3 regions of the Lentibacillus cibarius genome follow, and region 3 is predicted to be linked to each of the others. Evidence: riboswitches for the same ligand, from Rfam matches in the RefSeq annotation. Region 3 holds a riboswitch; each other region holds the start of a gene.
What was found. Region 3 has a riboswitch for thiamine pyrophosphate ahead of FFL34_RS11555 (3-oxoacyl-ACP reductase). Riboswitches for the same ligand answer to the same signal wherever they lie in the genome.
Positions count from the first base shown of each region.

Region 1 (4,218 bases), 1.6 Mb from region 3:
TCCTCTAGCAGCAATTTCGTAACACCCGGCGACGTGTAAAATATCCCGTCTTTCTTCCGTTTCCCTTGCTCCGAGTCAAATGTTTCATTAAGGATATCCGATTTTATTTTTTCAATATCATTGATTGATTGTTCAAAAATATGTCCAAGTATGTTCACATTAAGCTCTACGGAATAATCATAATTGGTTATCCTTTCAAACAACGGAAATATATCATCTTGGATAACTAAACCATCCAATATAATATCCTCTTTAAACAAACCACCATTAAAACGATTAATATTCATATCAGGGTTTCCTTTATCAATCGAAAGGAATAACTCTTTTAGCTGATTCCATATCTTGGTGTCACGCTTTTCAAATGAATGCTTGGACATTTGAACAACGTTTCGGAGAACATTTCTCGGCAGTAAATCGGCATCTTCACAGAAGCAAACAAATATAAACCGATCGAGGATTTTCAACGTCTTTTCAAAAATCACTAACTTATCTAATCCGCTGTTCTGATCCCGCAAATGTTTAAACAATTCCTTCCGTACATGCCGGTAATCCTGATAAAAAACTTTAAGCATTTCTTCTTCCTCTAAATGGCTGAGCTGACGCTTTTTATATTTATGATTAAATATGGCGTTATACATCGGTTCACCCGCTTTTATGTCTAAATTCACTTAGTATTATAGCACAGCGATTTGAACAGTTTATCCGATAGACTCATTTTGACATACAAAAAAGAATCATGTATAGTGTTCAATGTACGAACGTTTAAAACATTTCATTGTATAATATTCGTTTTTAGGGGAGATATTTATGGAAAATGTATTTGACTATGAAGATGTGCAGCTGGTTCCAGCAAAATGCATCGTAAACAGCCGATCCGAATGTGACACGTCCATTACCTTGGGCGGACATACGTTTAAACTTCCTGTTGTTCCAGCAAACATGCAAACGATTATCGACGAAAATATAGCCAATAAGCTTGCTGATGGCGGATATTTCTATGTCATGCACCGGTTTGAACCAGAGAAGCGTTGGGGTTTCATTAAAGACATGCATTCACGTGGACTTATCGCATCAATCAGTGTTGGTGTCAAAGATGAAGAGTATTCATTTATCCAACAGTTAGCCCATGAGCAGCTTATACCAGAATACATTACGATTGATATCGCACACGGGCATGCGAATTCAGTAATAAAAATGATTCAGCATATTAAAGAACACTTGCCCGATAGTTTTGTGATTGCGGGAAATGTCGGCACCCCTGAGGCAGTACGAGAATTGGAGCATGCTGGTGCGGATGCCACTAAAGTTGGTATCGGACCCGGAAAAGTCTGTACTACAAAACTAAAAACGGGCTTCGGAACCGGCGGCTGGCAATTAGCAGCATTAAAATGGTGTGCCAAGGCAGCAAGTAAACCAATCATTGCTGATGGAGGTATTCGTACCCATGGGGATATTGCTAAATCGATTAGGTTCGGTGCGTCGATGGTCATGATTGGTTCACTTTTTGCCGGACACGAGGAATCACCAGGGGAAACGATTGAAAAAGACGGAAAGTGGTATAAAGAGTACTTTGGATCAGCTTCTGAATTTCAAAAAGGCGAAAAGAAAAACGTAGAAGGCAAAAAAATGTATGTGGAGCACAAAGGCTCCTTAAATGATACGCTTAAAGAAATGGAGCAAGATTTGCAATCATCTATTTCTTATGCGGGGGGCAGTCAACTTGAAGCTATCCGTCATGTCGATTATGTGGTCGTGAAGAATTCCATTTTTAATGGGGATCAGGTTTATTAATGACCGCATATGCATTAAAATTCCCCATTTTTAATAAACAGTATTTGACAGTTATCTCTTCATATGTTTTCATTGAATTTAACTGAATAATAAAACGAAAACACTAGGGGAGCATTTTTCTGCTGAGAAAGGTAAGACTTGACCCTTTGAACCTGATCTAGTTCATACTAGCGTAGGGAAGTGGATACGAATGTGCGTAAAACTTTGCCATTTGAATCAATCATACGCTTACCGGTCATACATGATTAGGCGTGCTCCCTCTTAGTGAAATAAGAGAGGAGTTTTTATTATGGCACAGAAATTCAGTAATCGTATTTTTAATCGGGTTAAACCTTTATGGCATACTTATCTGGAGCACCCCTTTGTCAAAGGTATAGGGGAAGGAACGCTCGATGTGGAAAAGTTTAAACACTATATGAAACAAGACTACATTTATTTAGTTGAGTATTCGCGCATCTTTGCCATCGGAGCAGCGAAAGCGCATAACTTAAAAACGATGACCACATTTGCAAACCTCCTGCATGGAACCATGAATGTTGAAATGGATTTACACCGGGAATACGCATCGACATTCGGTATTTCAAATGATGAATTGGAAGCAACCGAACCATCCGCAACTGTGACAGCCTATACAAGCTATATGCTGAATAAAGCACAAAGTGGCGGTGTCGAAAATGCAATCGCAGCTGTTCTGGCATGCGCATGGAGTTATAACTTCATCGGGAAAGAGCTTGCCACATGGCCCAATGCCACAGAACATGAGCTTTATGGCAATTGGGTACAAATGTATTCATCTGAGGAATTTTCCAAGCTTGCCAATGACTGTATCGAATTAATCAATGAAATTGCTGAAGGAAAACCAGAACACGAATTAAAAGAATTAGAGGAGATTGTGGTAAAGACAAGTTACTTTGAATATATGTTTTGGGATATGGCTGAAAATAAATCCACTTGGCCTGTCAAATCAACTGTCTAAAAATAAAGGTTCAAGCTAAATTCGTCACGTTCTATGCCAACCGCTAGCACTAATACGTCGGGACTGGACGTGACTTATCATTTATTTTATACTTCTTATCCTATAAAATCAGGAAACTTCTCCCCCAGGTTGTCTGATTGTCAACAATGGGGGACGTTTTTTGTTCGTACCAGCTTTAACTAAGGAACATAAAAAACTTCGGCACGCACATAACCCTATAGCTAGTGCCGAAGTTTTTTGCTAATATATTCCAAAAGTTTACTTTTAACCGTATACAAAAGACAGTATCATTGACAACAATTTGAAATAATTGTATGATGCGCACGTAACTAAAAGTTTCCCGTGGTAAACATTAAAGTTTATGTTAATTGAAGAACCTTAAATCCTGAACAAAGAAGGGGGAAATATCCCATTATGATTGATTATTTCCTAGATCTAAATCCAATTGCACAAGCAACATTTGCAACCCTTTTTACATGGGGCATGACAGCTTTAGGTGCTGCTCTCGTTTTTACAACAAAGGGCTTCAATCAACGTTTTATGGATAGTATGCTGGGCTTTGCCGGTGGAGTGATGATTGCTGCAAGCTTCTGGTCATTGCTTTCACCGGCATTGGAAAAGGCTGAAGGTGGGCCATTGCCAGCGTGGATTCCGGCCGCAATAGGCTTTTTGCTAGGCGGTATCTTCCTTTGGGCAGCAGATAAATTACTCCCTCACCTTCATCCGGGATTAGCCATGGATGAGGCTGAAGGGATCCATCCGGACAGAAAAAGACGGAGTACGCTTCTAGTTTTGGCAATTACCCTGCATAACATTCCGGAAGGGCTTGCTGTTGGTGTAGCTTTCGGTGCAATAGCCGCTGATTTGCCGACAGCTTCACTTGGTGGTGCCATTGCACTGGCTATCGGTATTGGAATCCAGAACTTTCCAGAAGGCCTTGCCGTTTCTATGCCACTTCGGCGTGAAGGAATGTCTCGTGGAAAAAGTTTTATGTACGGGCAGGCATCCGGAGTTGTTGAGCCAATTGCCGGAATTATCGGGGCACTCGCCGTCACCATTATGCAACCATTATTGCCATATGCATTAAGCTTCGCTGCAGGTGCGATGATTTTCGTTGTGGCCGAAGAAGTTATCCCTGGGTCACAGGAAAATGGGAATAAAGACCTTGCCTCAATGAGTATCATGTTCGGTTTTGCCGTTATGATGATTCTCGACGTCGCATTGGGATAGCGGGATACGAGATAGTCTCCCGTTTCTCACTCCCCGAATTGCGTCCTATCATTAGCCTGAATCAGGCGAACAAAATGACTCATGATCAGCGCAGTCAACCCCCAAATAACATTCCCATTGTACTGATAAAAAAGTTCTTCCCTACTACGGGCGTTCCAGTTGTAGTTTTTTCCTCCTTGAATAAGTTCGAAGGGAAAATCCTTTTCAGGCATGGGCTGGTA
Region 1 is NZ_VCIA01000001.1:713,606-717,823, forward strand. It holds gene FFL34_RS03605 (Eco57I restriction-modification methylase domain-containing protein) at 1-638, opposite strand, end outside; gene guaC (GMP reductase) at 808-1,791, shown strand; TPP riboswitch at 1,887-1,987, shown strand; gene tenA (thiaminase II) at 2,081-2,767, shown strand; gene FFL34_RS03620 (ZIP family metal transporter) at 3,182-3,997, shown strand; gene FFL34_RS03625 (NUDIX hydrolase) at 4,024-4,218, opposite strand, start outside.
Region 1: another riboswitch for thiamine pyrophosphate. It lies ahead of tenA (thiaminase II); the one in region 3 lies ahead of FFL34_RS11555 (3-oxoacyl-ACP reductase).

Region 2 (4,218 bases), 770 kb from region 3:
GGAACGTGACCATTCTAAGGCACCACACGGTGGCTTTGTGATTCGAAGTGGCAATACAGGAGAAGCTAACAAACAAATTTACGAGTTCTCGCTCACATTAGACAGCAACCCTGAATTTACGTCCAGTGTGTTAGTCGCATATGCAAGAGCTGCCCATCGAATGAGCCAGGAAAATCAATTTGGTGCCAAAACAGTTTATGATGTCGCACCAGCTTATATTTCACCACGATCAGCAGAGGCGTTAAGAAGGGATTATTTATAAGGAGTAATTGCAGCTGCACAGGGCTGACTCAAACAGCCATTCAGTTTTAGCAAAGAGAATATAAAATAACAAATTTATTGCGATGCAAATCACAAGTGGTTTAGCATCCTTTTTTTATTGTTATGACAATCTTAAGTTTCATTTGCATAATGAAATAACATACCAACTGCCATACTTATCTGCTAAATCCTTGTTATTTTCAATGTTATTTAATGCGAAAATTATAGTATTCTAGGTGAAAAGAGATGATTAATGTGACTGCATTGTTGAACGCATGGGACTGTAAAACGTACAAAAGTTTCCAGGGGAACAGAAGAAGTAAGAGGTAATCTGTGACAGGAACTCTAAAAAAGCAATCACAAGTGAAGTTCGACAGTAAAAAATTGATTAGAAGTTTTTTTAAAATAGATACCGAAGAAAATATTAAGATGATTTCTATAACAAGTATTTTAAATTACTTTTTTGTACTCTTAAATTGAACCACGGAGAGCGTAAAATAGTTTGTGTAAATGAATATACCTAAACGATGGTCATAGAAAAAGGAAGACCTTTTCCTGTAGAATAGAGTTAGCACACAAAACCCACAGGAGGTCTTCCCTATGAGTCATCTTACTACAGATTTGCTAGAAGGACTAGCCCAAAAGCAGGATATTGAAGAAATTTTTCGCCATCACTTGGAAACAGCCATCAATCAGCTTTTAAAACACGAATTAACGGCTTTCCTGGACTATGAGCCTTATGAGCAGGCCGGCGTTAACTCCGGTAATTCCCGTAACGGGTTCTATGACCGAACGTTCAAAACGGAATACGGCAGCCTTGAGCTGCATATTCCCAGAGACCGCAACGGTTCCTTTCAGCAACAAACGCTGGCGCCTTATAAACGTTCTAACGACACGCTGGAACAATTTGTAATCCATTTGTACGAAAAGGGCATAACGACGGATGAAATTGCTGATTTGATCGAAAAAATGTATGGTCAACATTATTCCAAACAGACCGTTTCAAATCTGACACAGCTTGTGTCAGAAGATGTTCAGGCATTCCATGAGCGAACCCTGGAGCGACGTTATGTGTGCATTTATCTGGATGCCACCCAGATCCCGATTCGTCGTCAAAGCGTTGAAAAAGAATCGGTCTATATTGCCATTGGCATTGCAGAAGATGGCGGCAAAGAAGTACTGGACTTTACCATTGCCCCAACGGAATCCGCCAATGTGTGGGAGGAGTTGGTACAGCACTTATCTGAACGCGGTGTTGAACATGTCCTTCTCTTTATTTCGGACGGCTTGAACGGCATGACAGATGCCTTGCATCGTGTCTACCCAAAAGCCAAACATCAGGTGTGCTGTGTCCATGTTTCCCGCAATATCGCTAACAAAGTTCGTGTGAAAGATCGTGCGGCTATTCTGGATGATTTCAAGGCTATTTACGAAGCTGAGGACCGCCAGCAAGCTCTTAGTGCCCTGGACCAATTTCAAAATAAATGGCACAAAACGTATCCTCGCGCTGTCGACGCAGTGATGAGACAGGATCGCTTATTAACGTTCTATGATTTCCCGGTATCCATCCGTTCCAGTATTTATACCACAAATCTCATCGAAGGATTTAACAAGGAAATCAAACGCTACGTCAAACGCAAAGAACAATTTCCCAACGAGGATGCCCTGGAACGTTTTCTGGTAACCCAATTTTTGGATTACAACCATAAATTCGGTATGCGGTGCCACAAAGGATTTGGAAAGGCGAAGCCCGAACTACTGCAGATGTTTGAAGCGCTGGAAAATCAGGCTTAACACCGCCATCCTTGACCCTGCTTGCGGTCGTGGTGGTGTGTACATGGCGGCTGGGCAAAATAAAGCCCTCAAGGGGCTCCATCCGCACACCGAGCGTACCACGACCGATCTCTTCTACGTTCTCGCTGGCCGGGTCCCTGAACCCAACACAGCGAATCACGAAGAAGAGGCGCAGGGTCAAGGACAAGCAGCTGCCGCTGTGGCTTAGAGCAGCCACCTAATCTTGAAACTTTGAAAAACAATGGCTAACCTTCTACAGGAATAGGGTCATTTACACAAAATTATTGACGCCCCCGAACCACGTAGACCATTACTTAGTTGACTTTCTCACTTAAGATTGGTAAGATGATTTTGAAAATAATAAATGTTTCCGCTAGGGGTGCCCTTTTAGAAGGGCTGAGATTAAAGTGATACTTTAGAACCCTTACAACCTGATCTGGTTCATACCAGCGGAGGGAAGTGGTATCGTCGCTTGTCTATGTTTATGAAAAATGGTTTCTTTCCATAAATGGACGTAAGCAGCGAACCTTCCCCTCCTCAATCTGTCGGAAACAGTAAAAGAGGAGGATTTTTTAATGAAATTTTCAGAAACACTGCGAGAGGCAACGAAACAAAGCTGGGAGATGAGTCTGCATCATCCGTTTGTTACGGGAATTGCAAATGGTGATTTGCCACTGGAGACGTTTAAGTATTATATTCTCCAGGACATTTACTATTTGAAGCATTACGGGAAAGTGCATGCGATGGCAGCCGCGCAGGCAAGGGATTTCGAGACGACGGCGTTACTTGCGGATAAAGCGAAGATGACGGCACAGGCTGAATTGACGGTTCATGAGGAACATGCACGCGTTCTGAACATTACGAAGGAGGATATGGCGCAGTTTAAACCAGCCCCGACGGCATACGGGTATACATCTCACTTGTACCGGGCTGCTCTCTCAGGCAGCCTCGGGCAGACGATTGCTGCGGTACTTCCTTGTTATTGGCTGTATGCGGACATTGGCCAGGTTTATCAGAACGCGGTACCGCAGGAAGAAATCTATCAAAATTGGATTCAAATGTATGCAAGCGAATGGTTTCAAACTTCGACCCAGGAAATGATTGATCTGCTGGATGCACTGGCGGAAGAGGCCAGTGAACAGGAAAGAGAAGCCATGAAAGAACAATTTGTTATTGCCAAAGAATACGAGCTTGCATTCTGGGAAATGTCCTATACGAAAGAAACGTGGCTTTCCAGCAGAATGGCCGTGCGACAATAAGTATACGTGGCATAGCGATGTGCCGCTATACCAACGTGAAACAATCCCCATCTGTACAGGTGGGGATTTGTTATGGTTAAAGTATATAATGTTTTGTCCTGGAAATGATGAGAATGATCGGGAGAAGGAGGATATACCATGTGCCACTTACCGGAGCCATTACACTTATCATTTTATCACCAGCCGACCCTCCAACTGGCGCAGTCACTGCTAGGAAAATTGCTGCTGAAGGAAACAAAGGAGGGGGTTGCCGGCGGTTTGATTGTGGAAACGGAAGGCTACATTGGGCCTGGTGATCGTGCAGCCCATAGTTTTAATCACCGTCGCACGAAACGAACGGAAATCATGTTCGGTGAGGCTGGTTATACATATACGTATTCGATGCATACGCACTGTCTCTTTAATGTTGTGAGCGGCCAGATTGACGCGCCGGAAGCTGTATTGATTCGCGGTGTGGAGCCGTATATTGGCCAGGAATTAATGGAACCACGGCGGCCCAAAGCGAAAAAGAAAAAAGAATGGACGAATGGCCCCGGCAAATTAACGAAAGCGCTCGGCATCACGATGGATGATTATGGACATGCACTTAATCAGCGTCCGCTGTGGATTGCTCCGGGGAGAAGTGTGGATGTTTCAGAAATTGCTGCTGGTCCACGGATCGGGATTGGAAACGCCGGGGAGGCAAAAGACTATCCATGGCGCTTTTGGATCCGCGACAATGCGTTTGTTTCCAGATGAAGAAACGCAAGCGTCCTCGAAGGCTAAAAACGTCACGTCCTTGAAAAAGAAAACCACTTTTGAATGGGAAGATGTGTCGATGATTCCCCGTAAAGCGTTGATAATTGCAGCTAAAGCGTTGATGTTGCGCCGTGAAGCGTTGATAATTGCAGCTAAAGCGTCGATG
Region 2 is NZ_VCIA01000001.1:3,117,150-3,121,367, forward strand. It holds gene FFL34_RS15250 (diaminopimelate dehydrogenase) at 1-262, shown strand, start outside; gene FFL34_RS15255 (IS256 family transposase) at 862-2,055, shown strand; TPP riboswitch at 2,421-2,530, shown strand; gene tenA (thiaminase II) at 2,631-3,314, shown strand; gene FFL34_RS15265 (DNA-3-methyladenine glycosylase) at 3,453-4,052, shown strand; gene FFL34_RS15270 (hypothetical protein) at 4,033-4,218, shown strand, end outside.
Region 2: another riboswitch for thiamine pyrophosphate. It lies ahead of tenA (thiaminase II); the one in region 3 lies ahead of FFL34_RS11555 (3-oxoacyl-ACP reductase).

Region 3 (4,218 bases):
TCTTACTGTAGGTTGTGTATCATTAATAATTTGTAGTATCGTTTCGTAACGTCCAACTGGACCAGTAAACTCTTCTACTGGTGGTAATTGGGGTACTTCTTTATCAATATCCCAATTAGAACAGTCTTGTTGAATAAAGAAACTCAGCCGTTTTAAAGCTGTTTCAATAGGTAATTGCTCATCTAATGCTGCTTTTTTGGCTAAAGCTTCTTCATGAGTATGACCTACATAAGTTACTAGGCCTGGAAATACTTTAATATGTCTATTGTTGCCTTCGCTTTGTTTAACTTGTTCATCTAATTTTTTACGAAATTTTTTGCTTGCTTTAAGTTCCACGACACTGCATAGACTGCATCGGCATATTTTACGGCTAATGCAATACCTTGTTTAGATGCCCCTGCTTGCATTGATACTGGTTTGCCTTGCGGACTTTTTGGCGTGGTGGATGGGCCATACACTTTAAAATAGGTACCATCGTGATTAAATGGCTGAATATTTGACGGATTTATCAATTTTCTTTCTTCTCGATTATGCAGAAACTCATTACTGTCCCAAGAAAAAAATAACTTTTTCATTAAAGCAGCGAATTCATCTGCCTTCTCATAGCGTTTGTCATGAGAAGGTAGTTCTTCCATACTATGATTCAATGCTTCTAAATCAGTCATTGACGTAACGAGATTCCAGCCAACACGTCCTTTTGTAATATGGTCCAAACTTAATAGCTGTCGTGAAGCTGTGAAAGGATTAGAAAAAGTACTTGAAATTGTTGAAACTAATCCTACATAACTTGTCACTTGAGAAATCGCCGTTAAATTGACTACTGGATCAAACCAAAATGCTGGCATATCACTAGAATCTTTAGCTTGAAATGATTGATTATCAGCAAAGAATACTGCATCAAAGAAACCTTCTTCTGCTAACTGCGCTAAGGACTGATAATAAGAAATGTCTCCAATTCGTTCAACGCTTGAATCAGGCATTAACCAAGCAGCTTGATGGTGTCCGCAACCATACAGCAAAACACCTAAGTGCAGTTGTTTTTCTTTAGTTTTTGTTATTTATTTACACCTCAAAACACATCATTATTAATGTCTTGTATACTCCTTTTTTGAAGGATTATCTATTGTAATTTAAGCTATTAGTTCATTGTCAAACCGCCATCTACTGTGAAATTTTGACCTGTAATACCGCTCGCATTTTCCGAAGATAAATAAGCGACCATATTGGCTACATCTTGAGGTGTGGTCACCTTCTTCAATGGTGATGATTGAGCAATTAAATCAAATACTTCTGGTGTTGTAGCAGCACTGGCGTTAGTCGTTTTTAATAATCCACCTGAAACTACATTCGCTTTTATACCATATAGTCCTAATTCAGAAGCGATATTACGTGTAAAACCTATTAATCCAGCTTTAGCCGTTGTATATTCGTGGTAGGGTACAACGGGATTTTGATATAAATTAGTACCTATACTTATAATACTTCCATTTTGCCGTTCAATAAATTGAGGTATGACGCTTTGAACTACATTAAATGCTGCTTTTAAAGTACCATCGAGTTGTTTTTGATAATCATCCCAAGTGAGTTCTGCGAAGGGTTTCTGTTTGTTTGGATCAAATTCGAAGTCTACTAATGCGTTGTTGACTACAACATCTATTTGATCAAAATATTCCGTTGCTTTTTTTATCAGGTTATCTACTTCTTTACGCTTTGTTACATCAGCCTGAATTGCAATAGCATTCTCTTCACCAATCTCAGAAACGAGTTTCTCAGCAGCATCTTTACTTTTATAATAATTGATAACCACTTGAAACCCTTGGTGTGCCAATGTTTTTACAATAGTGGCGCCTAAACCTCTACTACTACCTGTTACTAATACTGTTCTAGTCATCATAACAACTCCTAAATTTTTATTTTTTTATGAAACTTAAATAAAAAATACGCAACCTCCCCATAGGAAAGTTGCGTAAAACCAAATAACTACATATTAAGAATAAGGCCCAATCGCTCTATTAAGTATGTATTAGAGTTTACACTTTCCTACGCTAGTTTCAACTAGTTCAGGTTCAAAGGGTTTGAGGTAATACTCATCTCAGTTAAATAACACCCCTAGTGCATATATTAAGTTATATTCAATGTTATAGTTTTAAGAAATTTATGTCAAGGAAATATGGCTAGTTCCGCTTTTCAGGTTCCTTTTCTTATCATTCATTCTTATGGAAATCACTCATTAATTGATACACACGTGATAGTTGAACGCGATCGCGAACAACCTTAGCTACAAATCAAAACCTTCCTGCTTTTTTTGAGCATAAGGGGTTCGGTTTAAAAGTGAATCCAATCCTTTTTTACGCCTTATATCATTCAGAACGTTCTCCCGAAATGAGTCATTATGGAAGATGCCATGAAAGTAGGTGCCGATAATGTTCCTGTTTTCAGTTATGGTTCCTTCTGTTCGATCTGATAGCTGGATAAAAGGACTGATCCCAGCTTCAAAATGAGGTTCCCCCATATGTATCTCATACCCCGTAACAGAAATGGTTTTCTCTCCATAACGGACAAGTCCTTCCGACTGAACCGTTGTCCTTTCTTTAGTCATCTTGGTTTGCATCGGAATCAGTCCTAATCCTGCAACCTTCCCATGTGATGACTCCACCTCATATGTATCTATAATGCTCGTGCCTAACATTTGATAACCTCCACAGATTCCAACAATCGTCGTATTCTTTTCTGCTAAAGCACGTATTCGATCAGCTAGACCGGTTCGGTGTAAAAATTGCATATCCGCTAACGTGTTTTTGCTTCCAGGTAAAACAAGTAAATCTGGTTCTGCTAATTCATCGGCCGAATGGACAAAGCGAACGTGACAATCGGTTTCTTCAAAAAAGGGATTCATATCGGTAAAGTTGGTGATCAGCGGATGACGGATAACAGCAATATCAATCACTTTGGATGTATCCTTATGAGAAGAATAGCTGTCTAACACAACTGAATCCTCCGCCTCCATGACAAAGTTATCGATATGTGGAATCACCCCGAGAACGGGGATATTGGTATATTCTTCAAACCACGTTAATCCAGGCTGTAATAACGATACATCTCCTCTAAATTTATTAATGATACCCCGACTACCCGTTTACGATCTTCTGGTTGGAGGAGCTGCAAGGTTCCTACTAAACTGGCAAAAACCCCACCTTTTTCAATGTTTCCGACCAAAATAACTGGTGTTTTTGCGATTTGTGCTACCCGCATATTGACAAGCTCTCTATCATTTAAATTGATTTCAGCGGGACTACCTGCGCCTTCAATCACAATTCGATCATAACTGGCAGACAATCTATGGTAAGATTCTTTTATTAACCGTAACCCTTGTTGGAAAAAATCTTGCCGATATTCGCCTGCCTGCATATTTTTAAATGGCTTGCCATGTACAACAATTTGGGATTGGCAGGCCCCTGTTGGCTTGATTAGTATTGGATTTATATCTGTTGTGGCAATGACACCTGCTGCATCTGCTTGTACACCTTGGGAACGCCCAATCTCTTTTCCATCAGCTGTAACATAAGCATTCAATGCCATATTTTGAGACTTAAATGGAGCTGTGTTAAAACCATCCTGCGTAAATATACGGCAGAAGGCAGTTGCAATAGCACTTTTTCCGGCATCTGAATGGGTACCCTGAATCATTAAAGGAACGGCTTTTTCCATTGACGCTACACCCACTTTAACACTTTCACTTAACCCTTAAAGCTCAATCCCTTTCACTGCTGGGATACCTCTATCATAGTAATGCTTTTCCACATCAACCACGGAAACAAGGTCGGCGATATCTTTAATTTCTTGTTTGGCATTTCTTCCGGTAATAACGAGGTGGACATGTTCTGGTTTATTTTTTATTAAGTCCTTTACTTCCTCTAATGGCAACACATCATCAATCGGAAATTTGTCAATCGCTAACGCATTGTTTAATTCGTCTAGGACAACAAGGTCATATTCTCCACTCATCACTATCTCCTTTGCTTTTGGCCATGCTTTTCTTAATGCTTCTCGATGTTCTTCTGGGGTTTTGGTCCATGTAAATCCAATGCCAAGCTGCTCTATCTCGACACCTAACTTTTCTAAGGTAATTTGCTCCCCATAGGCACGTCTTGGTGATTTGATAAACTGTAAAATCTTTACGTTAAACCCTTGACCAACTGCCCGAGCTGTTAATCCAAT
Region 3 is NZ_VCIA01000001.1:2,345,220-2,349,437, reverse strand. It holds partial or broken gene FFL34_RS11560 (LLM class flavin-dependent oxidoreductase) at 1-1,058, opposite strand, end outside; gene FFL34_RS11555 (3-oxoacyl-ACP reductase) at 1,139-1,891, opposite strand; TPP riboswitch at 2,021-2,121, opposite strand; partial or broken gene FFL34_RS11550 (cobyric acid synthase) at 2,279-3,687, opposite strand; gene cobO (cob(I)yrinic acid a,c-diamide adenosyltransferase) at 3,745-4,218, opposite strand, start outside.